3 regions of the Paenibacillus sp. FSL R5-0407 genome follow, and region 1 is predicted to be linked to each of the others. Evidence: riboswitches for the same ligand, from Rfam matches in the RefSeq annotation. Region 1 holds a riboswitch; each other region holds the start of a gene.
What was found. A riboswitch is a leader RNA that binds a small molecule or an ion and turns the genes downstream of it on or off. The one in region 1 is predicted to bind cobalamin.
Positions count from the first base shown of each region.

Region 2: linked by a shared signal. The riboswitch ahead of NYE70_RS19860 (ABC transporter substrate-binding protein) and the one ahead of NYE70_RS23845 (anaerobic ribonucleoside triphosphate reductase) in region 1 are both predicted to bind cobalamin.
Region 3: linked by a shared signal. The riboswitch ahead of metE (5-methyltetrahydropteroyltriglutamate--homocysteine S-methyltransferase) and the one ahead of NYE70_RS23845 (anaerobic ribonucleoside triphosphate reductase) in region 1 are both predicted to bind cobalamin.

Region 1 covers NZ_JBBPAX010000002.1:1,037,007-1,045,101, reverse strand. The annotation lists gene NYE70_RS23855 (ribonucleoside-diphosphate reductase subunit alpha) at 1-1,234, opposite strand, end outside; gene nrdG (anaerobic ribonucleoside-triphosphate reductase activating protein) at 1,504-2,025, opposite strand; gene NYE70_RS23845 (anaerobic ribonucleoside triphosphate reductase) at 2,022-3,962, opposite strand; cobalamin riboswitch at 4,188-4,419, opposite strand; gene NYE70_RS23840 (MurR/RpiR family transcriptional regulator) at 4,597-5,427, opposite strand; gene NYE70_RS23835 (cell division protein FtsQ) at 5,688-6,575, shown strand; gene NYE70_RS23830 (ABC transporter ATP-binding protein) at 6,575-8,095, shown strand, end outside.
Region 2 covers NZ_JBBPAX010000002.1:95,695-103,789, reverse strand. The annotation lists gene NYE70_RS19880 (ABC transporter ATP-binding protein) at 1-36, shown strand, start outside; gene NYE70_RS19875 (ABC transporter permease) at 50-826, shown strand; gene NYE70_RS19870 (TRM11 family SAM-dependent methyltransferase) at 1,009-1,884, shown strand; gene NYE70_RS19865 (methyl-accepting chemotaxis protein) at 2,050-3,639, shown strand; cobalamin riboswitch at 3,757-3,961, shown strand; gene NYE70_RS19860 (ABC transporter substrate-binding protein) at 4,162-5,172, shown strand; gene NYE70_RS19855 (FecCD family ABC transporter permease) at 5,169-6,215, shown strand; gene NYE70_RS19850 (ABC transporter ATP-binding protein) at 6,212-7,000, shown strand; gene cobT (nicotinate-nucleotide--dimethylbenzimidazole phosphoribosyltransferase) at 7,109-8,095, shown strand, end outside.
Region 3 covers NZ_JBBPAX010000001.1:689,602-697,696, reverse strand. The annotation lists gene NYE70_RS03430 (M20/M25/M40 family metallo-hydrolase) at 1-1,311, opposite strand, end outside; gene NYE70_RS03425 (metal-dependent hydrolase) at 1,426-1,929, opposite strand; gene NYE70_RS03420 (YjcZ family sporulation protein) at 2,566-2,667, opposite strand; gene NYE70_RS03415 (FMN-dependent NADH-azoreductase) at 2,883-3,509, opposite strand; gene metE (5-methyltetrahydropteroyltriglutamate--homocysteine S-methyltransferase) at 3,615-5,921, opposite strand; cobalamin riboswitch at 6,086-6,282, opposite strand; gene NYE70_RS03405 (helix-turn-helix transcriptional regulator) at 6,362-6,721, opposite strand; gene NYE70_RS03400 (multicopper oxidase domain-containing protein) at 6,981-7,967, shown strand; gene NYE70_RS03395 (DUF2249 domain-containing protein) at 8,060-8,095, shown strand, end outside.

The DNA.
Region 1 (8,095 bases):
GGGACAAGGTCGGGTGATTGACCGCTTCCTCGTATTTCTCGCGGAACTGTCCTTTACCGAATTCGTTATCGTAAAAATCCTCCAGGCCGAGCGGACGGCCGTTGTCATCTTTCCAGCCCATCGTCTTCTTCACTTCGTGCGGGCAGAACAGGTTCCATTCGCCGCGCGCTTCAACAGCTTCCATGAACAGGTCCGGCAGGCAGACGCCGTGGAACACGTCATGCGCGCGCATCCGCTCGTCGCCGTTGTTCAGCTTGAGGTCGAGGAAGGCGAGGATGTCTTTATGGAAGACGTCCAGGTAAACGGCGATCGCGCCTTTACGCGTGCCGAGCTGGTCGACGCTGACGGCCGTGTTGTTCAGCTGGCGAATCCAAGGGATGACGCCGGAGCTGGTGTTCTTGTGACCGCGGATGTCGGAGCCGCGGGCGCGCACTTTGCCGAGGTAGACGCCGATCCCGCCGCCCATTTTGCTGAGCCGGGCCACGTCGGTGTTGGAATCGAAGATGCCTTCCAGCGAATCGTCAACCGTATCGATGAAGCAGCTGGAGAGCTGACCGGCGACTTTTTTGCCCGCATTGGACATCGTTGGCGTCGCGGCCGTCATATAAATGTTGCTCATCGCCCAGTAAGCTTCTTTAACGAGCTCAAGACGGGTCTCGGCTGGCTCACGGTGCATGAGGTACATGGCGATGACCATATAACGCTCTTGCGGCAATTCCATCGTCCGGCCTTCAAAATCGGTAGCCAGGTAGCGCTCGGTCAGAGTCAGCAGCCCGATGTAGTCAAACAGCAGATCGCGGGAAGCGTCGATCGTGTGGCCCAATTCCTCGATTTGCTCCTTGGTGTAGCAATCCAGCAATTCCTCGCGGTAGATGCCGATTTTGCACAAATCGGTGATCAGATGGTAGAACGACCCGTAAGGCTCTTCCGGGTAAGCTTTGTAGCGGCGGTTGACGGCCGCTTTTTTGTAAAGGGAGGTAAGCAGCGAGCGGGCCGCCGCGTATTTCCAGTCGGGCTCTTCTTTGGTGACCAGTTCCAAGGCGGACATGGTGAACGCACTGCTGATTTCCTCACCGGTTACTTCGTCGCGTCTGAGCTTGGCGTTGACGCCGCGCAGCAGCCGCTCCTTGTCCAGGGTATGTAATCCGTCCAGAATGCGATCGGCATAAACACCGAGACGTTCGTTATCGAACGCGAGTTGACGGTTGTTGGGTTTAGAGACGAGTAGTGGCATGAATAAAATTCCTCGCTTTCCTGGCATGAGATAATGGACCGGATGCAATCCGGTTAAATCTATTAATCTTTTAATTCTCAAATTGAGAATAATTGAGGATAAAAGGGCGTCCGGAAAGACGCGAATGATGATTATATATGCAAATGATTATATTCCCGGGGCCCCCGCAGCCTAAATAAATCAAGCTGCTGAGTACCTGTGACGCTTTTTGTAGGATGTTGTCTATAAAAAGCATCACAGATTATCAATTATACTAGAAAGTCAGACAGCTAGAAAGAGAAAGTTGGCTCCCAGAGGGCAGGCTGACCTTGCGCCAAGCTAGCCTCAATATCGATAAGACGCTGGTTGGAGCTACCCCTGTAGAGCAGGGAGGGATCCCGCAATTCTTCAACGAACCGCCCGTCTACCAGCACTTGGCAGCGTCTGAGTAATTGAAATTCCGGCGAATCTCGGTGCTCGGTCAATTCTTCGTACGTATACCCGCTGTAAATCCAGATCGGTAAGGACCGACCGGCTTCGAGGCGCAAGCGATCGACAAAGGCGCTGACCTCGGCGGCGGAGAAGAACGGATCCCCGCCCAAAATCGTGACCCCGCTGAGCAAGGGGTTGTTTTTGATGTCGGTGATGATTTCCAGTTCGCGCTCCGGCGTCAATAGCTCGCCGTAATTGAAATTCCAGGTGGCTGCGCTGAAGCAGCCTTTGCAGTAATGCCGGCAGCCGCTGATGAAGATGGCGGCGCGAAGTCCTTCGCCTTCATTGATGGATTCCGGGTAGTAGCCGCATATGTTCATGCGTCGTGTTTCACCCGGTCGCGGACTTCGGCCTGTTTCGCGGCATTGAAGCGCGTCTGATAGTCGCCGGTCAGATACCCGGTCACGCGGCGCAGCCGGCGGATGTAAACATCCTTTTCGTGACTGCTGCAGGAAGGGCAGGTGGCCCCGATGATGCCCTCAAACCCGCACGCGGAGCAGCGGTCGATCGGATGGTTGATGCTGAAGTAGCTAACCTGCTGCGACAAGGCATATCGAACGATTTGCAGGAATGCCGCAGGATTGCTGCGGGCGTTTCCGTTCAATTCGATATAAGAGATGGCTCCTGCATTGCACAGTCCGTGGAACGCGGCCTCCAGCTGAATCTTTTTCGCGGCACTAATTTTGTAGTACACGGGAATATGGAAAGAGTTCGTGTAATACTCCCGGTCGACGACACCCGGCACGGTGCCGTAGAAGGCCTGGTCACGCTTGGTGAATTTGCCGGACAGCCCTTCCGCCGGCGTGGCGAACAACGTAATGTTCAGATTGTGGAGATCGCCTTGTCTGTCGCAGTAGTCGCGCATGTAGGCGATCAGATCGTAAGCCTTTTGGTAGACCTGTTCGTCTTCGCCATGATGCTTGCCGTACATCGCCTTCATGCATTCCGCCAGCCCGATGAATCCGATGGACAGGGAGCCGTGTTTGATCAATTCGCCGACGTTATCCTCGGGGTCCAGCTTGTCGCCGCCTTCCCAAACGCCCTCGCGCATCATGAAATCGGAAGCCTTCGCTTTTTGCGCGGCCTGGATTTGGTAACGGTGAAGCAGGCCTTCCAGCGCGATGTCGAGGTAATGGTCGAGCTCATGATAGAAGCCGCGCTCATCCGCAACGTTTCTTCGTCCCAACGCGATCCCATGCTCCAATCCGAGCTTGACCAGATTCAACGTATTAAAGGAAAGGTTGCCCTTACCGGACAGGTGGTTGCGTCCGAATCGGTCGCTCAACACCCGCGTGCGGCAGCCCATCGTAGCGAATTCGGTATCCGGATCGGCCGGATCGTAGTGCATGAGATTCAACGGGGCGTCCAGGTTGGCGAAGTTCGGATACAGCCGCTTGGCTGAGCATTCCGCCGACTTCAGAAAGAGATGATAGTTCGGCTCTCCCGGATTTTGGTTGACGCCTTGTTTGCATTTGAAAATCTGAATCGGGAAAATCGGTGTTTCTCCGCTGCCGAGTCCACGCATCGTTGCCGTCAACAGAGAGCTGATGACGAGCTGGCCTTCCGGAGACGTGCAGGTGCCGTAGTTGATGCTGGTGAATGGGATTTGTCCCCCCGCGCGGCTGGACATCGTATTCAGATTATGAATCAGACTCTCCGCGCCTTGCAGCGTTTCGCTTTCGGTTTCTTTTAACGCATATTTAAAAGATTTCGGATATTGCTCTTGAAGGTCGCTCCGGCTCATATTGATTTCGCCGCCAAAGTCGGCCTCGCTGTCACCTTCCTCAAAATACTCCAGTCCTTTGCGGAAGTATTTGGCGAAGGATTTCGCTACGTAAGGAGCCAGGTCGTGGTCAATCATGTTGGCCGATACGCCGCCGTATTGGGAGTTTTGCTGGGATTGAAAAATAATCGCTACGAGCGCCATCGCGGTCATGATCGAGTTCGGCGGCCGGACGCTGCCATTGCCGGTGTTGAAGCCTTCGCGCAGCAGCTTGGCAAACGGAATGAAAATGCAGTTGGTCGTGCCGATCGCGTATTGATCGAGGTCATGCACATAGACTACATTGTCCTTGATCGCTTGAACGATCCGCGGCGGCATAACAAAATGATTTGCATACCATTTCGAGTACTCGCTGCCGAATTTGCTCATTTTGCCGGAGAAGCTTTCACCGTTTAAGTTGGCGTTTTCGCGCAGGATCTCCAAATTTGAACTCTCGACGATTTCTTCGCCAAGACGGATAACTTCCTCCATCATTTGCTCCCGGTTTACTTCCGTATCGATTACATTCAACAACGACATCTTAGTTCTCCTCCCTGATAACTGGGTAATACTCGCATATAAAAAGCATTCCCAACCCGGCAAGGTTGAAAATGCCCGAATGTCTCCAGAATGATAGCTATAGGAAGGCGTAACAAAAGAAGTTAAAACAAAGCTATGCATGAGCTGCATCGGACACCTCCCTGTTCCTCGCAGGTTAGCGCGGTGTCTTCCAAACGGGCAGGTCTCCTGACTTTCGGTGATGCGCCGACGCCTTCCCGGGGGAGAGATAAATTCCCTCAGTGGCATCATGTCGGGCGAATTGCCTTGGGAGGATCACGACGGTTTCCCAGGCGTTCCGATTACAGTGGCGGGACCGCAGCGGATTTGCACCGCCTTCCCTTTTAAGACCCGGCGTCTTGGGCGCCGGACCACCCGTTCACACTATATTTTGTTGTAGTGATATTAATTTACCCCAATATGTTGTGTTTGTAAATGGGCCTAGCTCGAATTTGACGATTGAAAATAATGAAAATTCCTCTGAAAGCAACCGCGGTGCGGGCCAGCGGGGATGAAAAAAATATTAAAAAAATTTTGACTCCAAATTACGAAAAGCAGGTTTATATTTTGATCATCTAGGGAGCTCATGGGCGTATTTTTTTCGTAGTTGATTCAACTCGTTCAATTTGCGGAGATGATCGTCCTGATTTCGCATTCCTACCGCGACGATCAAATTTTCTACTATAAACGTAGGGGCGATCATAGAGTGAAATTCCCACGTTTCTCCCCGGCTGGCAAACAGCGTGATATCGCATTGATCGGAAAAGTCGGCAACAAGCCGGTCCGTGATGAGCAAAGTCCGGTAGCCGGTCTCTTTGGCATGATCGACGATCACCTTCGCTTCCGGCAGCAACCGGACGAACCCGAACAGAACTACGAGATCTTCTTCGCCCAGATGTAGAAGATCTTCGAACATCTCGCTTCCGCCGCGGTCCAGCCGATGGATGGACAGGCCGAATCGGCCAAGCCTGTAATGAAGCAATTCCGTGAGTCCGGCAGAAGGGCCCGGACCATAGATGTAGATGCGCTTTGCCGAAGTCAGAGCCGTGACGGCGGCTTCGAAGGAATCCGCGGAATAATGGGTCAGCGTTTCTTCGAGATGCCTCATGGTGGTGGCGAGAAATTGCTGGGGGAGCGGGCTGGCGTCCGCTTTGTCCATAATATTTTTCATTTTTGCCGCGGGCGTCACGTCGAGCTGACTCCGCAGCTTGGTTTTGAAATCTTTAATATTTTTGAAACCGACCGTACGCCAAAACCGCGAGACCGAAGCAATGCTCAGCCCCAGCGCGTCGGCGATTTCCTGTTCAGTGGAGAACAGGACGGTTTGCGAGTTTTTTTGGATATAGTCCGCAATTTTAAACTGACCCGGCGACAGGGCCTCGGTGTTCCAGTCCAGTTTCACGAGAGACGGCCTCACTTTCATTGTCTGGTGCGTTGCTAGAAATAGATTAACATACCGGATTTAGGAAGGGCAAAAGCGACTCATGCCCAATCCGAATAGCAGCGAACAGATGACTTTTGATGTGTATTTTTTCATAAATACGACTTATGTAATTTTATTTACATTATTTTAACGTACCCGGGCATCGGATTTAATAATTGGACTTTATATTGGGATTAGCCTGATGAAAGGGCGTTTGAACAACCAAATAAAAGGAGGGAATGCAAGTGATTCGATCCCAAAAAAGATATGTGCTTACGCAATCGCAAAAAATGATGGTGTTTATTTTGTCTATGTCCTTGTACGGCTTGTCCAACATGATTACGGAGCTGATTCCATCCCTGCGGCTCGGCCCGGTGGAATTCTCGGTGGAGTACTTCGCGTTTATTCCGCTGACATTATGTATCCTGTTCCATCCGTTTTATGCCGCCGTAGGGGCGGCGCTGGGTGAAGTGATATTTGGAGAGATTATGCTCGGCCAATTCGGGGGTCTCGGCGAACTGGAGAAATTCATCGGATTTTCGCTCGCCATGTTCATTGCCGGAAGTCTCGTCAACGATCCGCGCAACCGCAGACAGGTCGGGATTGCCGCGATTACCGGAGTTGTCATCCACCAGTTTATAAGCAGCGCGGTGGATATTGCCAAGGTGTGGGTGGGTGTAGAGGAATTCGAAGCCGTGCCGGGCTTGGCGCAAAGCGTAGTGGTTGTAGAAGGGGTTTCTTTTCTGAATGACGTCCTGTTCTCCGGTATTTTGTTCGCTTTGTTGCCGACCTTGTATCTGGTCCCTCGTTTATATGGCAAAATCGAGCCTTTACTCGGCATGAAACCACGCGATAACCGGATGAAATATTCACTGGGTGAAATCATCGCTCCGCGATTGATCGTTGTCTCGATAGTTCTGGCTTTTGCAGCCTTCGGCGCAGAATTTCTGGCGGAGTCGGATATGGCGCTGATCGACTGGGATGCGGATTTCCTGGAGAGCATCGGCGGGTGGTTCATCTGGGTTAGTATCGGAGCCGCGGCCATCGTGGCGTTGATTACGATTCTGCTGCTGATCCGCAAAGGCAAAAGAACACCACAGCAAATGGATAGGAGCGGTCAGGCTTAATGCGTGATGAAAACAATATCGTTGTCATGGAAGGGGTCACATTTACATATCCGGGTGCCGAGCAATCGGTGTTGAACGGGGTTTCCCTGGAGATCAAGCGCGGCGATTTCGTCGCCGTGATCGGAGGGAACGGCAGCGGCAAATCCACGCTGTGCAAAACGCTGAATGGATTGATACCGCACTATTATGTCGGCGATTACGAAGGCAGCGTTCAAGTGAACGGATTCGATACGCTGAAGCATAACGTAGCGCAGCTGTCACGCCATGTCGGCTACGTGTACCAGGACTTCGAAAATCAACTGATCCGTCCGACGGTATTGGACGATGCCGGGTTCGCGCCGCTGAACTATGGCTTCGAGGACTACATGGAGCGCGGGCGCCGGGCTCTACGGCTGGTTGATCTGCAGTGCGATCCGAAGGAGTTCATCTGGCAGCTCAGCGGCGGACAGAAGCACCAGCTCGCCTTGGCCGGTGCCATCTCGCTGGATCCCGACATCCTGATTATCGATGAGCCGGTGGCTCAGCTAGACCCAAGCCATGCCGGGAAGATTTACGATCTGCTGAGGAATTTGAACGAATTTCACGGAAAAACGATTATCGTGATCGAGCATCATACCGAATTTATCGCCGAATATTGCAAGACGGTCGTGCTTATGGATGCAGGGCGGGTTCTCTGGTCGAAGCCGGTTAAGGAAGCGCTGCGCGAGCTACGCCAACTGGAGGCGAGTCATATTTTTCCGCCTCAGGTCACGCAGGCCGCCGCAAAAGTGGGTGAATCCGGTAATGTGCAAGGGACTGGAAGAGCCGGAGAGGGAATTGGGGAGTATCCGGTTACCTTGGAGGAAGCTGTACAGTATTTTGGCCGTATTCAGGGGGAGCATCGCGAGGAGCGTGAGGGGAAAGGGAAAGCTGTTGATTCCCTTGGTTCTCTGGGGATAGTCAATTCGACGATGGGGCTAGGCGATTCGATAAGCCCGGAAAACTCGTTAAACGGTTCTGAACCGGTCATCGAGGTCAAGCATGCCCGTTTCTCCTACCGGACGGTTACGAGGGAACGGAAGATTGTGCTGGACGATGTCAGCGTAACCTTCAACCCGGGCGACCTGGTTGCCCTCGTAGGCAATAATGGAGCCGGTAAGTCTTCTTTCCTGAAGCTGATCACCGGGGTAACGAAGCCGGAAGCCGGTCATGTCCGGGTGAAAGGCGTAGATACGCTGCGAACACCGCCGGAGCAACTGGCGGATATGGTGACTTACATTTACCAGAATCCTGAGGAGATGTTCATTGAAGACTCGATCCGGAAAGACGTGGAGTTCTTCCTGAAGGCTCGCGGCGTGCAGGGCTACGAGCGGAAAGTGAATGATATTCTGGAGAGCTTCGGGCTGACGGAGCTTCAGCACCGCGACGGACGTCTGCTGAGCGGCGGACAGCAGCGGCGCGCCTCGCTGGCGATCGGAGTAGCCATGAATCCCTCAGTCATTTTGCTGGATGAGCCGACGGCCAATCTAGATATTGCCACC
Region 2 (8,095 bases), 940 kb from region 1:
TATCATTCACGGATTCAGGCGCACTTTGACGAATAGGGGGGGAAGAGTGATGACTTGGTTAAAAAAGAAATGGGCTGGCCTGCTCCTGCTTTGGATTTTTGTTTTGGCGGCCTGGCAAACCGGGGCGTTGCTTTACGGCCCTGAAGTAATTCCCGGCCCGGTAGAGACCGTTAAAGGCGGGGTTGAACTGTTCAAGGACGGCTCGCTCCCGAAATATATCGGTATTAGCTTTTACAGAGTGTTTAGCGGCTGGGCGCTCGGCAGCCTGATTGCGATTCCGCTGGGCGTCCTCATCGGCAAGGTGGATGTCATCCGTCATTTTGCCGAGCCGTTGCTCAATTTCATCCGGTTTATTCCTCCCATCGCATTCATTACGCTGTTTCTTGTCTGGTTCGGCATCGGGGAGCAGTCAAAAATCGCCCTGATCCTGTATGCCACACTATTTATCGTGATGATGAACACGCTGACAGGGGTGCTGTCCGTAGAAGAGGATAAAGTCCGGGCGGCCCGCAGCATGGGGGCATCGGAATGGCAGATCATCCTGCATGTCATCATCCCGGCGACGGCGCCCTATATGTTCACCGGAGTCCGGCTCGCCATGGGGACATCGTATATGGCCATCGTCGGGGCGGAAATGATCGCTTCCAATGAAGGCGTCGGCTATTTGATCTGGAACTCGCGGTTGTTTTTCCGCACGGACTGGATTTTTGTCGGCCTCATCAGCCTCGGATTAATGGGCTTTGTCACGGACCGGCTGTTTGGCTGGTTCGGACGCAAAGTATTGTGGAGGTATGGAGTCGTCGGCTCTACCCCGGTTCGGAGATAGGGTTCATATTTGAGCTTCCCGATTGCGATTTTGATACAATAAGAGCAAGGTCTTATATTTCGGGAGGAAACATGGAAAGTGCATCCGAGTCATCTCAACAACCAAAGGTTTTGACGAATTTACATTCTGATCGATATATTTATCCGTTTGCTTGTCATGAAAACGATCGCGAATTGTGTAATATGGAATTCCGTGCCCTATTCGGACAAACGCCGGGAGTATACCCCTATATAGACAGTAATGTGGCGATTGTGCCGGAACGGAGTCCATTTATTTCCATGCGGATAGACGTATTGTTCACAGGGGTGGAACTTGAGGATATTGTTGCCCAAGCGGGGGGAATTCAGCTTGATGGACATACGTTTAAAGTGCTGTATATCAAGCACGGGTTGAAACGGAGTTATAAGGAGCAACGGCAGTTGGAGCGGCAAGTAGGAGCTGGTATCCGGGGGACCGCAGAAATGCGCACTCCGGATTTTACGTTTGGTTTGCTTTCTTTTGAAGAGGGCTGGCTGCTTGGAGTTTGCCGCATGGCGGATCCGGCCTGGCAGGGGCATAAGCATAAGCCGCAAAATTATTCTACCGGGCTTTCCGCCGCGCTGGCCCGATCCCTTGTCAACATCGCAGTTCCTGACCCGGCAGGGATTAGGGCGATCGATCCCTGCTGCGGGATGGGCAATGTCCTTATCGAAGCACTATCTATGGGAATAGACATCCGGGGCCGGGATTTGAATCCGCTGGCCGTTAAGGGAGCCCGGGAGAATTTGGCGTATTTCGGATACGATGTCTCGAGTCTTGTTACCGTCGGAGACATGAGGGACGTGAGCGATCATTACGATGCGGCGATTCTGGACATGCCCTACAATCTGTGCTCTGTGCTGCCGCAAGAAGTCAAACAATCTATGCTGGTCGGCCTGCGGGGATTCAGCGACCGTGCTGTAATCATCTCAACGGAGGAGATAGAGGAGGATATTCTGGCATGCGGATTTAGAATTATGGACTACGGCCGTGCAGCCAAAGGTTCATTCATTCGAAAGATATGGGTATGTCAGGGATAACCGAATCCCAGTCAAAAACCCGGATAAATATCACATGAGGTGTCAAATATTTGATGTTTTCATAGGGAATTTATGATTATTTTTAATTTTTCTATAAAATTCTCTTTTTAAGTTCAGAATCCCGCTTTATAATGTTAGATAATCTGACATGAGGTGGCGAGGACAATGAGATATTTTGGTGTATTCGAAAAAAATGTACGTCTGCTTGGCTTTATAGCAGCTATCGTATTATTCGTGGCGGCTTTGCTGCAGGATTCTTCCTGGTACATTCCTTTGACGGCCCTGATTGCCGTTCTTTGTTTTGTAATGCTGTCCCTGAATCTTCCGATATCCTGGAGGAAAGGACAACCCCCTTCCGGTTCTATTCCTCCGGCAGCTCCGCAGGGATCGCACGAAGAAGCGCAGACGGCAAGCCAATGGGGGGCGATGGTGAACGAATCGCGAGTAGCGGCGGACCGGTTGCAAGCTGCCGTCGGTGAGGTGAGTGAGAGTATCGGGGAGCTCCAGCATTTATCCGATATATCTTCCGTTGAGGATATGAAGCTGAAAGCCAGCAGCGAACGGTCTTTGGAACAAGTGCAGGAGAGCCTGGCCGCGATGGAGGAGGTAGCTTCTTCCGCATTCCGGATTCAAGAGGCTGCGGAACAGCTGCGTTACCGCAGCGAAAGGACGCTGTCGGAAGCTTCAAGGATGTCGGAGGCGCTCGTAGCTGCAGACGGTACGATCCGCTCGCTGGCGGAATCCCAGCAATCCATTGCCGGCCCTATGAATGATCTTGAGAGCAATACACGAAAGCTCGGGGCCCTGTACCGGGAGCTTGAGGGAATATCCGGCGAGGTGTCGTTGCTGGCGCTGAACGCCTCTATTGAGGCGGCCAGGCTGGGGGAGCAGGGCAAAGGTTTCGATGTGGTGGCCATGCGGATGAGGCAACTCGCTGAGCAGAGCGGCAAGGCTATCGGCAGCTCCGCTCCCTTGTTCCGGCAAATCGTGGATGAGGTTGACAGGGTCAAGGAAACGCTGCATGAGGGAAAGAAGTCGGCTTTAGACGGCATTGAGTTATTGAAAATCATGGGGAGAGACATCCTGTTTATATCCGATGAAGTGGCTGCGATCAACGATCACGTAGCCGAGACAGGAAAGCGCAGCAAGGAACAGACTGAGATGACGCGGAATATGGACAGTATGATGAATGATGTCCATGCCGCGCTTAGCCGCAGCATTTCCCATGTGGAAGGTGCGTTGTCTCGCATGGAATCCCAAAGAATACATATCGGCAAGCTGCAAACCGTAGCCGGTGGTTTGCACCGGGCACAAGCCGAACTGATCACCTCGCTTGACGCGGTCCGGATCGGTTCATCCGGTGGTGAGGAGTCGGCAGAACAACGGGAGGCGGTCCGGGCTCTGGGTTTGACTTACGCCCGCAAACTTCAGGAGATTGCGCAAACCGAGCCGCTCACCGGGATGTTGGAGGCGGATCACCGGACCGCTCTGGAGCTGCTCTTGTCCCGGGAATCCGGGCTGGAGGCGGCATGGACAAACCGGGTGGACGGTTCATTTGTGATTTCGATTCCGGAGGCGGGATTGCTGAATGCCAAGGGGCGTGAATGGTTCCGCAGTGCAAAGAGCGGGGAGACGGTCATTTCGGAGAGCTATGTCTCGGCTATAACGAAACGGCGATGCATCACCTTATCTGTTCCTATTGTGAAGGACGATATCGTGATCGGCGTACTTGGAGCCGATTTGTCAATAGAATAAGAGTTCCTGGGTGAGTCTCGAGAAACAGGGGATTCGATCATGAAGCTTGCCCGGGAGTATTGTAAGTTTGAGTCTTTTCCCCTATAATCCTATAGAGAAAGAAAGCCTTGATTCAAGCGAATAGAAGTGCCCGTAGGTCCTGGAGCAAGCTTAACCGCAAGCTTCGGGTTAAAAGGGAAGCCGGTGTAAATCCGGCACGGTCCCGCCACTGTGTACAGGGACGAAGCTCATCGATGCCACTGCCATACGCCATAGTATGATGGGAAGGCGGACTTCGTCGCAACCTGATAGTCAGGAGACCTGCCAACGGGAGATTAGACGGTCCTTCGAGGAAAGGATAACGTTCTGCTTAGAACACGGAGCCTGCTTTTCCGCTAGGGCAGTCAAGCCATTAAGCCAAGGCCTCCGATATGACTTTGTAGACGTAACCCATCCGCTCAGGATGGGTTTTTTTCTTAAATAATAGGGCTTCGCTAGGGTTAAGGCGTTTCTTAATAAAGAAACCCGAAGGAGAGGGACAAAATGAAGAAATGGACTAAGATTTGGGGGATTTGGCTGCTGGCGCTGTTGTTGCTAGTTACGGCCGGCTGCGGTACAAACGGAAAGAATAACGCGGCGGATAATAGCGGCAATACGTCACAAACGGAACAGAGTCAAAATAACGAAACTTCCGCGCCGGAGCAGGAAGGGCAGCAGACTTCTTATCCGCTTACGGTAAAGGATGCTTTCGGAACGGAATTTACGTTTGAATCCGCACCGCAGCGGATCGTATCGTTGGCGCCATCGGAGACAGAAGGGCTGTTCGCGCTTGGTCTGGATGAGCAGGTGGTCGGAGTTTCCGATAATGACGATTATCCGGAAGCTGTAAAGGACAAGCCAAGAATGGGCGGGTTCCAGGTGAATGTGGAAGCTGTAGTTGCGGCTCAGCCTGACCTTGTGCTTGCCGGGAACCTGATCGGTGAAGATACGGTCAAGAGCCTTAGCGACCTGGGGATGAAAGTATACCGCTCCAATCCGAAGACGATTGACGGCGTGATGGAGAATATCCGGACGATCGGCGAGATCACCGATCATCAAAAAGAGGCAAACGAAGTAACCGCACAAATGCAGGCCGAATTGGATAAAGTGACCGAGGCCGTGAAATCTTTGCCGGCTGATCAAAAGAAAAAGGTATATATCGAATTTTCTCCAGGCTGGACGGTAGGCAAGGGAGAGTTTATGGATGAGATGATTCAGGTTGCAGGCGGGGAAAATGTGGCATCCGACATTACCGGCTGGAGCGAAATTAACGAAGAGAATATTATTAAGGCAAATCCGGACGTTATTTTATATGCGAAAAGCGTCGTAGATGAGAACAACCGGACGTTAGCCGAGATTATCAAAGGCCGCGGGGGATGGGATCAGATCACGGCCGTGAAGGAAGATCGCATTGTGGCAATGGACGACAATTTGCTCAGCCGGCCGGGACCACGGGTAACCCAAGGTTTGATTGAAGTGGCTAAAGCGATCTATCCGGACCTGATTCAGCCATGAGGACCAGGCTGGCAGGTTACGGATTTATCGGCCTAGGATTGCTTATATTCTCACTGCTGATCTGCATCGGGTTCGGTTCCGTTCACTTGCCTGCCGGGGAAATCGCTCGTATCCTGCTCCATCAGTTGCCCGGTCTCGGGCGGTGGATTCAGCCTGACTGGAGCGTGGCTTCGGAGCAAATCGTGATGCAGGTTCGCCTGCCGCGCGTACTGCTCGGCCTGTTGGTGGGAGCTTCGCTTGCCGTCGCGGGCTCCGCATTTCAAGGGGTGCTCCGCAACCCGCTTGCCGATCCGTTCACGTTGGGCGTATCCTCGGGTTCCGCGGTAGGCGCGGCCGTATTGATCTTTTTCGGTTGGCAGTTTTCTTTGCTGGGGATATTCACGCTGCCGGTAGTCGCTTTCCTGACGGGGGCGGCAACGCTGTGGATCGTGATGTGGCTGGCGAGAGAGAATGGAAAAATACCGATCGAAAGCCTGATTTTGTCGGGAGTAGTGATGCAATCCTTTCTCGGGGCGGTCGTTTCTTTTCTTACGGCCATGTCGAAAAGGACGGTCAACGAAATATTGTATTGGACAATGGGAAGCCTGAGTCTTCGAGGATGGTCGTATACGGCCATCCTGCTTCCATATTTAATACTTGGCGGACTTTATCTCTGGAGCCGCTCGCGTTCATTGAACCTGCTGGCTTTAGGTGAACGTCAAGCGGCACATTCCGGACTGAACGTGGAATCGACGAAACTGGCCGTTCTGCTCGTGGCCACGTTGATGACGGCAGCGGCTGTTTCCGTTTCCGGAGTTATCGGCTTTGTCGGGCTAGTCGTTCCTCATATGATCCGGCTGGTTACCGGACCCGATTATCGTCTCATCATCCCGTTGTCCGCGCTTGGAGGCGGGATCTTCATGATGTGGAGCGACCTCGCGGCCCGTTCGCTGCTTGCGCCAACGGAAATACCGCTCGGCGTAATTACGGCCTTTATCGGCGCGCCGTTTTTTGCTTATTTGTTATATAGGAAGAAAAAAGCGAGAGAGAGGGAAATGCGATGATCGAGGTCCAAAACGCCGCTAAATCGTATGGCCGTCTCCATGCGCTGAAAGAGATCAGCTGGAAGGTTGAGCCCGGCGAGTTCTGGGGGGTTATCGGTCCGAACGGAAGCGGCAAAAGCACGCTGCTGAGCCTGATTTCCGGCATCGAAGCCCCGGATCATGGAGGGATCTCATTATCCGGTCAACCCATAGCATCCTATAACAGAAAGGCGTTGTCCCGGAAGCTGGCCGTATTGCAGCAGGATGGGCTTCCTCCGGTTTCTTTTACCGTGCGCGAAGTGATCGAAATGGGGCGGTTTCCGTTTCTGGACTGGCGGGGCAGAGAGAAGGACGGACATGCGGAGAAGCTGATGCAGAGCATAATGGACAGGTTGGAGCTCGGGGACTTGGCGGATCGTCAGCTCAGCAGCCTGAGCGGCGGACAGAGGCAGCGGGCCGCGCTGGGAAAGGTAATGGCGCAGCAGCCGGAGGTAGTTCTGCTGGATGAACCGACGACGTATTTGGATATTCGCTATCAACAGCAATTTATGGAGCTTGTCGCGGGGTGGCAGCGTGAAGAAGGATTAACGGTCATCTCTGTCATGCATGATTTGAATCTCGCCTCCCTTTACTGCGATCGCCTGCTGGTCCTGAATGCGGGTTCATTAGTGGCCATAGGCGCTCCCTCGGAAATATTGAATTCCGATACGATGGAATCCGTATTTGATGTCAAATCCCATATTGTTGCCCATCCTGATACAGGGGTTCCGCAATTGCTGCTGCAAAAGGATGCCAAGAACGGCTGAGTCCGAAGCGGGCGATTAATTGTCAGGGCTTTTTTGTATTTCCTGCCGGGCAGGAATGGTAGAATGGTATAAAAGAATCATAGGCGAGAAGAAGAGAGGGGTTATTGGATGAGTCGCTCTATTAAGGATATAGCCGGATCGGTGCGAGCGTTGGATCCTGCGGCTTCGGCAGCCGCGGCAGCACATTTGGACAGTTTGACCAAACCGCCGGGAAGTCTTGGCAAGCTTGAGGCTTTGGCGGTCAAGCTGGCGGGGATTACAGGCGAGATGCAGCCGAAATTCCCGGGACGCGGCGTGGTTGTCATGGCTGCCGATCACGGCGTATGCGAGGAAGGGATCAGCGCATTTCCAGCTGAGGTGACACCGCAGATGGTGCTCAACTTTCTTTCCGGAGGCGCGGCAGTAAATGTTCTTGCCCGCCAAGCGGGGGCGGAAGTCATGTGCGTCGACGTGGGCGTCAATGCGGAGCTGGAACATCCGGATCTCATCTCGCGGAAGGTTCGCTTCGGCACGGCTAATATGGTATCCGGCCCGGCTATGACCCGCGAAGAAGCCGAGGCCGCTATAATGGCCGGGGTGGATATCGTGGAAGATGCCGTATCGAGAGGGATAAGATGCTTTGTAACGGGTGAGATGGGCATCGGAAATACGACGGCCAGCGCCGCGCTTATGAGCGCGTTTACCGGGGTCTCCTCCCTGGAAACGGTCGGCCGGGGAACCGGAATCAACGAAGAACGGATGCGCCATAAAGTTCTGGTCGTTGAACGTGCATTGGAATGCAATCGTCCCGACCCGTCGGATGCGATAGATACGCTTGCCAAAGTAGGCGGCCTGGAAATCGCAGGATTGACGGGTGTTATTTTGGGCGCTGCCGCAAATCGTTGCCCGGTCATTTTGGACGGGTTTATTTCCGGCGCAGCGGCGTTGGCTGCCGAGCGATTAGCTCCAGAATCGGTGAATTACATGGTCGCATCCCATGTATCGCAGGAGCAGGGACATGTTCATCTGCTGAAGGCGCTCGGCCTGGAGCCGATGCTTCATCTGGACATGCGGCTCGGCGAAGGGACGGGAGGCGTACTCGCTTTGCATCTGGTG
Region 3 (8,095 bases), on a different contig from region 1:
AATCCACCGGATCAACAGCCATATGATACCGATTGTAACCGCCAAGAATCCGGCAAACCAATAAACGCTAATTATCGGGTCCAGCCCGATGACTCGTAACTGCTCCCGGCTGACGCTGCTGCGCACAAGGCTCCATGCAAGTGCTGCAACGCCGTATACCACTCCAAGCAGCAGGAGAAAGGCGGCAGCACCGCCTAATGTACCTTTAAGACTGATTTTGCGGCGGCTCATCCCGTGCCATAAAGTCAGCACATACAGTAATACTGTAAAGGCCAGGATCCAGATTGCCCAGGACTGAGGGTAGTGGACCATTTTCCAGCCGAAAATATTAAAATAGACAGCATCCTCTTGGCGAACATCCTTCAAATTCAGGTCTCCGAAATGCCGGGTTAAACTAAGCATATATTCGCCATGATGTTGAAGACTCGCCTGATCCAGATTCTCCGGCGTATCCAACTCGTCATGATAAGCATTAGCTCCCATGCCGAAAGCAAAATTCAGCCCTGCTAATCCTCCTTCTTTAAACACGGTCATATCCGTGTCGTTCGGCATCAATTTGTAAACATTGTAAATCAGAGAGTATCCGATAGGATTCGGTGCGGCCTTGATGAATTCGGAGATCAGCCACCCGTTCCGGTCACTCGTTTCGAACATAAACGACGGACCTCGATTCCCGCGGGCCTCAAAGTTCAGGACAACTCCCGGCTCTCCTGCCCACGGATGTTCCGCCATAAACGCTCTGGCCCCGGTCAAACCCAGTTCTTCTCCATCCGTCATGAGCAAGATCAAGTCGTTCTTCAAGGGACCGGAGGTTTGCAAAGCGCGAACCGTTTCCAGCATGGCGGCAATCGCTGCTCCGTCGTCCGCTGCCCCTGGTGCTGCCGGCACCGAATCGTAATGCGCGGCAATCATGACCGGCTTGGTGTTCGCATTGCCTGGAATCCGGGTTACGATATTTTCGAGATTGACCATCCCCGCTCCGTTCAATACCGCCTGACTTTTATGTATTTCCGGTGTTAGACCGAGTCCCTTCAGTTCCGACATTAAGTAATCTCGCACGGTATCATGGGCTGCCGAGCCTACTGGATGCGGTTCTTCGGCGATGATTTCAAGCTGTTTCATGGCACGGGCCGCAGAGAAATCTTCAGGCGGTGCGTTCAAATCCGCAGATTTCGGCGCCTTGATCTGCAGCAAACCGATAAGAATTGCGCCTGCGATGCACAGAATAATTAATGCTCTCTGCAGCCATTTAAACGGTCCTCTTCGGGCTGCCAGACGCGTGTCGCCTAAGGATGTAGGCAAATAATCCAAAGTACCCCTCCTCAACAGGAATGATTGGAAAAATATTCTTCCACCATCATAGTCAACAACGGAGGAGTTGCCAAGCATTTTTCCCGCTCAAACAGAGCGGGTACGCCCTTCAAATCACATCCACCGCAAGCTCCCGCTCAGGATCGGATAAATAATCACAGCTGCCCCCAAAGCTAAGCGGAAGATGCCTTCAGCAAAGGAACCGGTGTCGATCGCCATAAATTTCGGAAGAAGACGAATTTTACGTTTCCATGGCCAGAACAGGGCGACCCCCTGCTCATTGAGCATATCGATTAATGAGTGCGATCCGTAAGCAAGGATAAACGTCCAGAACAACAATTCCGGCATCGCCGTCGACAAGCTGGTCAACAACAATATAAATAGAAGCGAATGTGTCAGCGTCCGATGCTTAACTTTAAGCAAATGCAAAATCCAAGATACCGGAAGTAATATCTTCGCCATGGTAGAGCCTTTCTTGTCGATATCGGCCAACGGTCCGACCAGGCATCCCAGAAGCAAGGCCGCGCCCGCCTCCCATGTAAGTAATGGCTGGTGATAATAAGACAGTACGCACTCGGCCGTCAATAAGCCGGCCAGGCTGTGTGTTTTCTGAAGCATATGTAAGTCCTCCAAGTCGTTTCTTGATGTCTCAGGTCATTATAGCATCGGGTTTATCGTAAAATATGTATTTTCATTATATCGGACAAGAACTAGTGTTCGCAATATGATATTTTGGCGGGAAAATAAAGTAACAGGAGTCTATTACTCTATTAAAAATTAATATCCTTCTCAAAATAACAGTGGCAGCAGGAACTCGCGGGTCGAGTCCACTACTGCCACAAGCTTCATTTATACATTTTCTGTAATGATGAACGAAGCTTTGCTGCAAAGCATAGTATAGATTACTTATACAAAGGAGGAATCGCTGATCATGAGTCTTCAACATGGAAGTTACCAGCATAATGTGCTCTATCAGGCTGACAAACATCTGGTTCAAAACTTGCACGATGCAAGAAATCGGGTTCACCAAATCTGCAACCTGCATGCAAACAAGGTCGTTAAAATTGACACGTTAGACGGTCAAACGTTCGTAGGTAGAATCGTTAATTGTAACAGGGGCATATTGTACTTAGCAGTACGCAACCCCTATCATGGAACACAACGTGCATTTTGGGGAAGTCCTTTTAACAACGATGATGAACTCATTCTAACCTTAGTGCTATATGAATTGCTCGTTATTACTTTGTTATCTACTTAGAACGTTCTAAGAACAATGACCAACAAGATGTAAAGAACTAAAATTGTTGCAGTCGATGTAAACACGCCACCGTATCCTCCACCATTGCATTCACCCATTAATTTCCCCTCCTCAAGAGTAATTAGATTACACAAACATACTATGTAACTCCGTTTATCCTTGTATGGACTATAACCCATTTGCCATTTGATTTTGCATTTAAACTGAAAATATCTCAGCTCATTATAAAAAGGGCTATTCTGCAGGTGACGATCGCTCGCCATGTCAGAATAGCCCTTTGATTCAGAGGTTAAAACTGCCTCCGCGTATTTAATTAGAACTTGGCAGCCAGATCAGCAGCACGTTTTACGCCGTCCATAACGATAGCTTCGGCGCGGTCAGGAAACTGGTTGTGACCTTCAACAATCACGGTTTCCGGGTTCGTGATTCCCCAGAATGCAAGCGATGTGGTCACGTATTTCATCGACATTTCCATGTCCGCCATCGGTCCTTCGGAGTAAACTCCGCCGCGTGCTTGCAACAAAGCTACTTTCTTGTCGCCTACGAGCCCAACCGGACCTTCAGCCGTATATTTAAACGTTTTGCCAGCTTGGTTCAAGTAGAACATGTAAGTGAGCAACTGTGCCGGAATCGTGAAGTTCCAAAGCGGGAATGCGAAAACCACTTTGTCGGCGCCAAGAAATTGATCCAGGTAAGTATTCGCCAGATCGGCCGCTTTCTGTTCCTCCGGAGTCGTCGGAATATCTTTACCCAGTTTGAACAAGCCGGTCAGCATATCGTTGTCATAGTACGGCAGATCCGCTTCGAACAAGTTCAGCTCGGTGACCAAGTCATCCGGATGAGTTTCTTTATACGTTTTCAAGAAACTTTCATAAAGTTTAACTGTGACCGATTGATCAACCGGACGGTTATTTGCTTTAATAAATAATACATGTGACATTATAGATTTCCCTCCTGGTGTCTATATACTAACTATTATTCTAGTACTATATTATTTATAGTACAGGATGGAAATCGGCCTGTCAAATGAAGATTTTTACTATAGTTATATCCCCAAACTCGCTGAAGCAAGAGAATTCCTGCTGCGTTGAGCTGCGGAAGCCATATTTTTCAAGGCCGCTACAGTTTCCTCCTGGCCTCTTGTTTTAAGACCGCAATCCGGGTTGATCCAGAATAGTTCGGGATCCAATACCTGAAGCGCCCGGGAGATCATCGCGACCATCTCCTCTTCGGAAGGTACCCGGGGACTGTGAATATCATACACCCCTAGCCCGATGCCAAGCGGGTACGTATTCTCTTCAAAGCTGCGAATGAGCTCGCCGTGGCTCCGTGAAGTTTCGATGGAAATCACATCGGCATCCAGTGCCTGAATGGAATCCAGCATATCATGGAATTCGCAATAGCACATATGCGTGTGGATCTGTGTCGTCTCCCGCACCGTTGAGGTAGAGATCTTGAACGCCTTAACCGCCCAATCCAGATAAGCGCTTCTATCTTTCGGTTTAAGCGGAAATCCTTCCCGAAGCGCCGGCTCGTCGACCTGGATCATTGTGATCCCGGCTTCCTCCAGTGCCTCCACTTCCTTGCGAAGCGCGAGCGCGATCTGGTATGCCACGGTCTCTCTGGATATATCGCTGCGAACAAAGGACCAGTTTAGAATCGTGACCGGACCGGTCAGCATCCCTTTCACCGGTTTGGAGGTCAGCGACTGAGCGAACGCCGTTTCTTTTACCGTCATCGGCCGGTCGAATTCCACATCGCCATAAATCAGAGGAGGCTTCACACAGCGCGTTCCATACGATTGAACCCAGCCCCCGCGAGTAAATGCGAAACCGGGAAGCTTTTCCCCGAAAAACTCAACCATATCCGTGCGCTCGAATTCCCCATGGACAAGCACGTCCAGTCCGATTTCTTCCTGAATGTCAATCCACTTCTTGATCTCCGCCGCGACGAACTCATCATATTTCTCGGTTGACCATTCGCCCTTGCGCCATTTCTGTCTGGCAGCACGCACCTCTGCGGTTTGAGGAAAGCTGCCGATCGTCGTCGTTGGCAACAGCGGCAAATTCCATTTGGCCTGTTGTTTCAAGCGACGGATGGAAAAAACACTGCTTCGTTCCGATGGCTGGACAGAGATGGTGCTCACCGCTTCCTGAACTTCTCTCCGGCTGCGTGATGCATCGCCGGCCAATCGTTGTAAAGCCTCCTTGCTCTTAGCGAACAGAGCTGGAGCTGGAGCATCTCCTGTCTTCGCTGCAATGGATAAAGCGTTAATTTCATCCAGCTTTTCTTCCGCGAAAGCTAACGATTCTTGAAGGACGGAAGGCAGTCCATTCTCCGCTTGTGCCGATACCGGTACATGCAGCAGGCTGCATGAAGGTTGAATGATGTATTCAGAGGAACCCGGAATCAATGCGGCAATCGCTTCTAATAATACTTGCGCTTCGGGAAGATCGGTCCGCCAGATATTGCGGCCATCGATCAGTCCTATTCCGAGCGTTTTGTCCGCCGGGAATCCATATTGACGAAGCGCCTCAAGGTTCCCCGCTTTACCGTGCACGAAATCGAGACCGATTCCTTTTACCGGAAGACTCACGATTTGCTCGTAACGTTCCGCCGAATCGAAATAGGTTTGCAATAAAACCGCCAGTCCCGGAACTTCTTGTGCAATCGCTCCATAAATTTCTTGAACCAGCTCCAAATCCTCATCCGATACAGAGGTAACCAGCGCAGGCTCATCGATTTGTACCCAGGATGCTCCTTCTTCCTGCAGTTCACGCAAGACCTGCACGTACAAGGGCAGTAATTTGCGGCTCCATTCCTCGATACTAAAGGAAGGTGTCCCCTTGGACAGCTTCAAAAACGTGTACAATCCGAGCAGCACAGGTTTCCCCTCGATGCCAAGCTCAGACTTGGCTTCGCGATAAGCTTCCAGCGGTGTGTTTTTCGTCAATTCTGGTTCCCTTCCGCCAAGCTCAGGAACAATATAATGGTAGTTCGTATTGAACCATTTCGTCATTTCGCTCGCTGCGGCCGATTCATTGCCTCTCGCTATGGCATAATACGTGGCGAGCGGTACCGGGCCGCCGTCATATTCAAAACGCTCCGGAACCAGTCCGAACATCACCGTCATATCCAGGACCTGATCATAATACGAAAAATCACCTACCGGGATCAGCTCGATCCCTTTTTCCTGCTGAAGTCTCCAATGAGTCCTGCGAATATCGGAAAGGCGGTCGTGAAGCTCCCCCTCGTTAATTTTCCCGTTCCAGAACGCTTCAATCGCTTTTTTCCATTCCCGTTCTCTGCCGATTCTTGGAAAGCCTAGATTACTGCTGACATACTTACTCATCGAATTCTCCCCTTTTTCCCTATAAAATTTAACAAAGCTATGCATTTCCTATGATGTTCTCGCGGTGCGCAAAAAAGGCCCTCTCTAGTCAATGCTAAAGAGGACCTTCGTATATATGTGCGATGGCTTTCATCTTTAACACCTCCCTATCTCCCGTAGGTACAGCAGTGTTGCTAGAATAGGCAGGTCTCCTGGCTTCAGAATCATCACCCGATGCTGCCTTCCCAGTGTTCTTGAACACCAGTGGCCATGATTGCATCTCGGCTTCTCTGTTACAGTGGCGGGACCGCGCCGGCATTTGCACCGGACTTCCCTTTTAAGCTTCAACCGCGGCTGAAGCACCTATTCCCACAATTATGAAGTTGTGAAGTTCGTTTCACTAATCTTACAAGATGTGCAATTATTAATCAATACTAACTTTGTCGGAATTAAATGCTGTTCTAATAATTATCCCTTACTGCCTTATTCAACATCCCGATGCAGCGATCCAGATCACTTTTCACCTGCTTTTTGTAAAGTTCGGCTTTCTCCGTACCGTCATCCGTAAATTGATACAGCACAATCTCCTGGAAATCCACGCTGGGATCGCTGCCTTTAAGCTGCTTGGTCCGAAATAATACGCCTTCCTGCACTAATTCGTGCAGAGCCCGATAAATTTCGCTTTGCGGAGGAACGTAACCGAACGGCGCGAATTCTTGCTTCAACTCCTCAAGCATTTGATAACCGTATCCCCGGCGCTGCTCCACTTTTGTAATTAAAAATAGCTTGATATATGCCCTTTGGGCGATCATAAATGCCATGTTGACACCTCCCGTTACAAGAACAATATAGCTCAACTGTGAAAATTTCACAATAGTGGCTAGATACGCGTAAAATATTATTTTCTATTGTGAATTTTTCATATCTTGAAATAATATTAACAGGCTCATAATTAGCCTCAATTGTTACGATTTTTCGACATGCGTATAAATGTGCTTTCCGTCACAAGGGCTATTTCGGTTTGCCTTTAGTCTTAAAATATAAAAATTTAAATATCTCTCCGTGAAAGGAGCTGCGCCTATGAAATATGCAAAACCCGCCTTTCTGGTCCTTTCCTGTCTGGTCATCATCCTGGCGGTCTGGTACCCCTCCCCGGCTATTCCGGCCGAAGAAGCGGGCTCCGAGCAAGAAGTTGCTGTGGTTAATCAACCTCCGGTTGAGCCGGTCATCCGGCGTGAGGGACAGACCGTCCATATAGAAATGACAGCCCAAGTGACCAATGTGGAAATTTCGGAAGGGGTTTTCTATAACGCATGGACCTTTAACGGCACGGTGCCTGGCCCGGTAATTCGGGTCAAAGAAGGGGATACGCTGGATTTTACACTGAAAAATATGGACCCCGACATGCCCCATTCCATGGATTTCCATGCGGTTCATGCCGCCCCGAGCAAAAAATTCGTCGACGTGATGCCGAATGAACAAGGAAATTTCTCTTATCCGGCTACGACGCCCGGCGTCTTTATGTACCACTGCGGTACAAGTCCGGTTCTGCTCCATGTAGGCAACGGAATGTACGGAATGATTATTGTCGAACCGAAGGCCGGGTATGAAAGCGACGCCGAGATCGTCCGGGAGTATACAATCGTTCAAAGCGAGTGGTACAGAGAGCATGACGAAGAGGCGTTCATGAATGAACCGCCGGAATATGTCGTTTTTAACGGTGATGACTTTACGCTCAAGGAACACCCTCTGCTCGCCAAAGTTGGGGATCAAGTCAGATTGTACGTCGCCAACGTAGGACCTAACGAAGTGTCCTCCTTCCATGTCGTCGGCACCACGATGGACCGGGTGTATATCGACGGAAATCCGAAAAACGTGATGTACGGGCTGCAAACGGCCATGATTCCGGCAGGCGGCGGAGCGGTTGTCGAATTTACCGTAACCGAAGAAGGCGACTACCCGATTTTGACCCATCAATTGAAAGACGCCAACAAAGGAGCGTCGGCCATTTTGCGGGTTACCGCGGACGGTAAGGATCACGGAGAGCCATCCACCATGAGCCATTAACAAGAGTCAAGCTTTCTAAACCAGAAATACATGTGACAGAAATCACAATGGGTCTGAATGTGCGTTTTATAATGAAGAAGAGGTGATTCATGATGGATCGAAAAGATGCCAAAATCGTTGAATTGGAT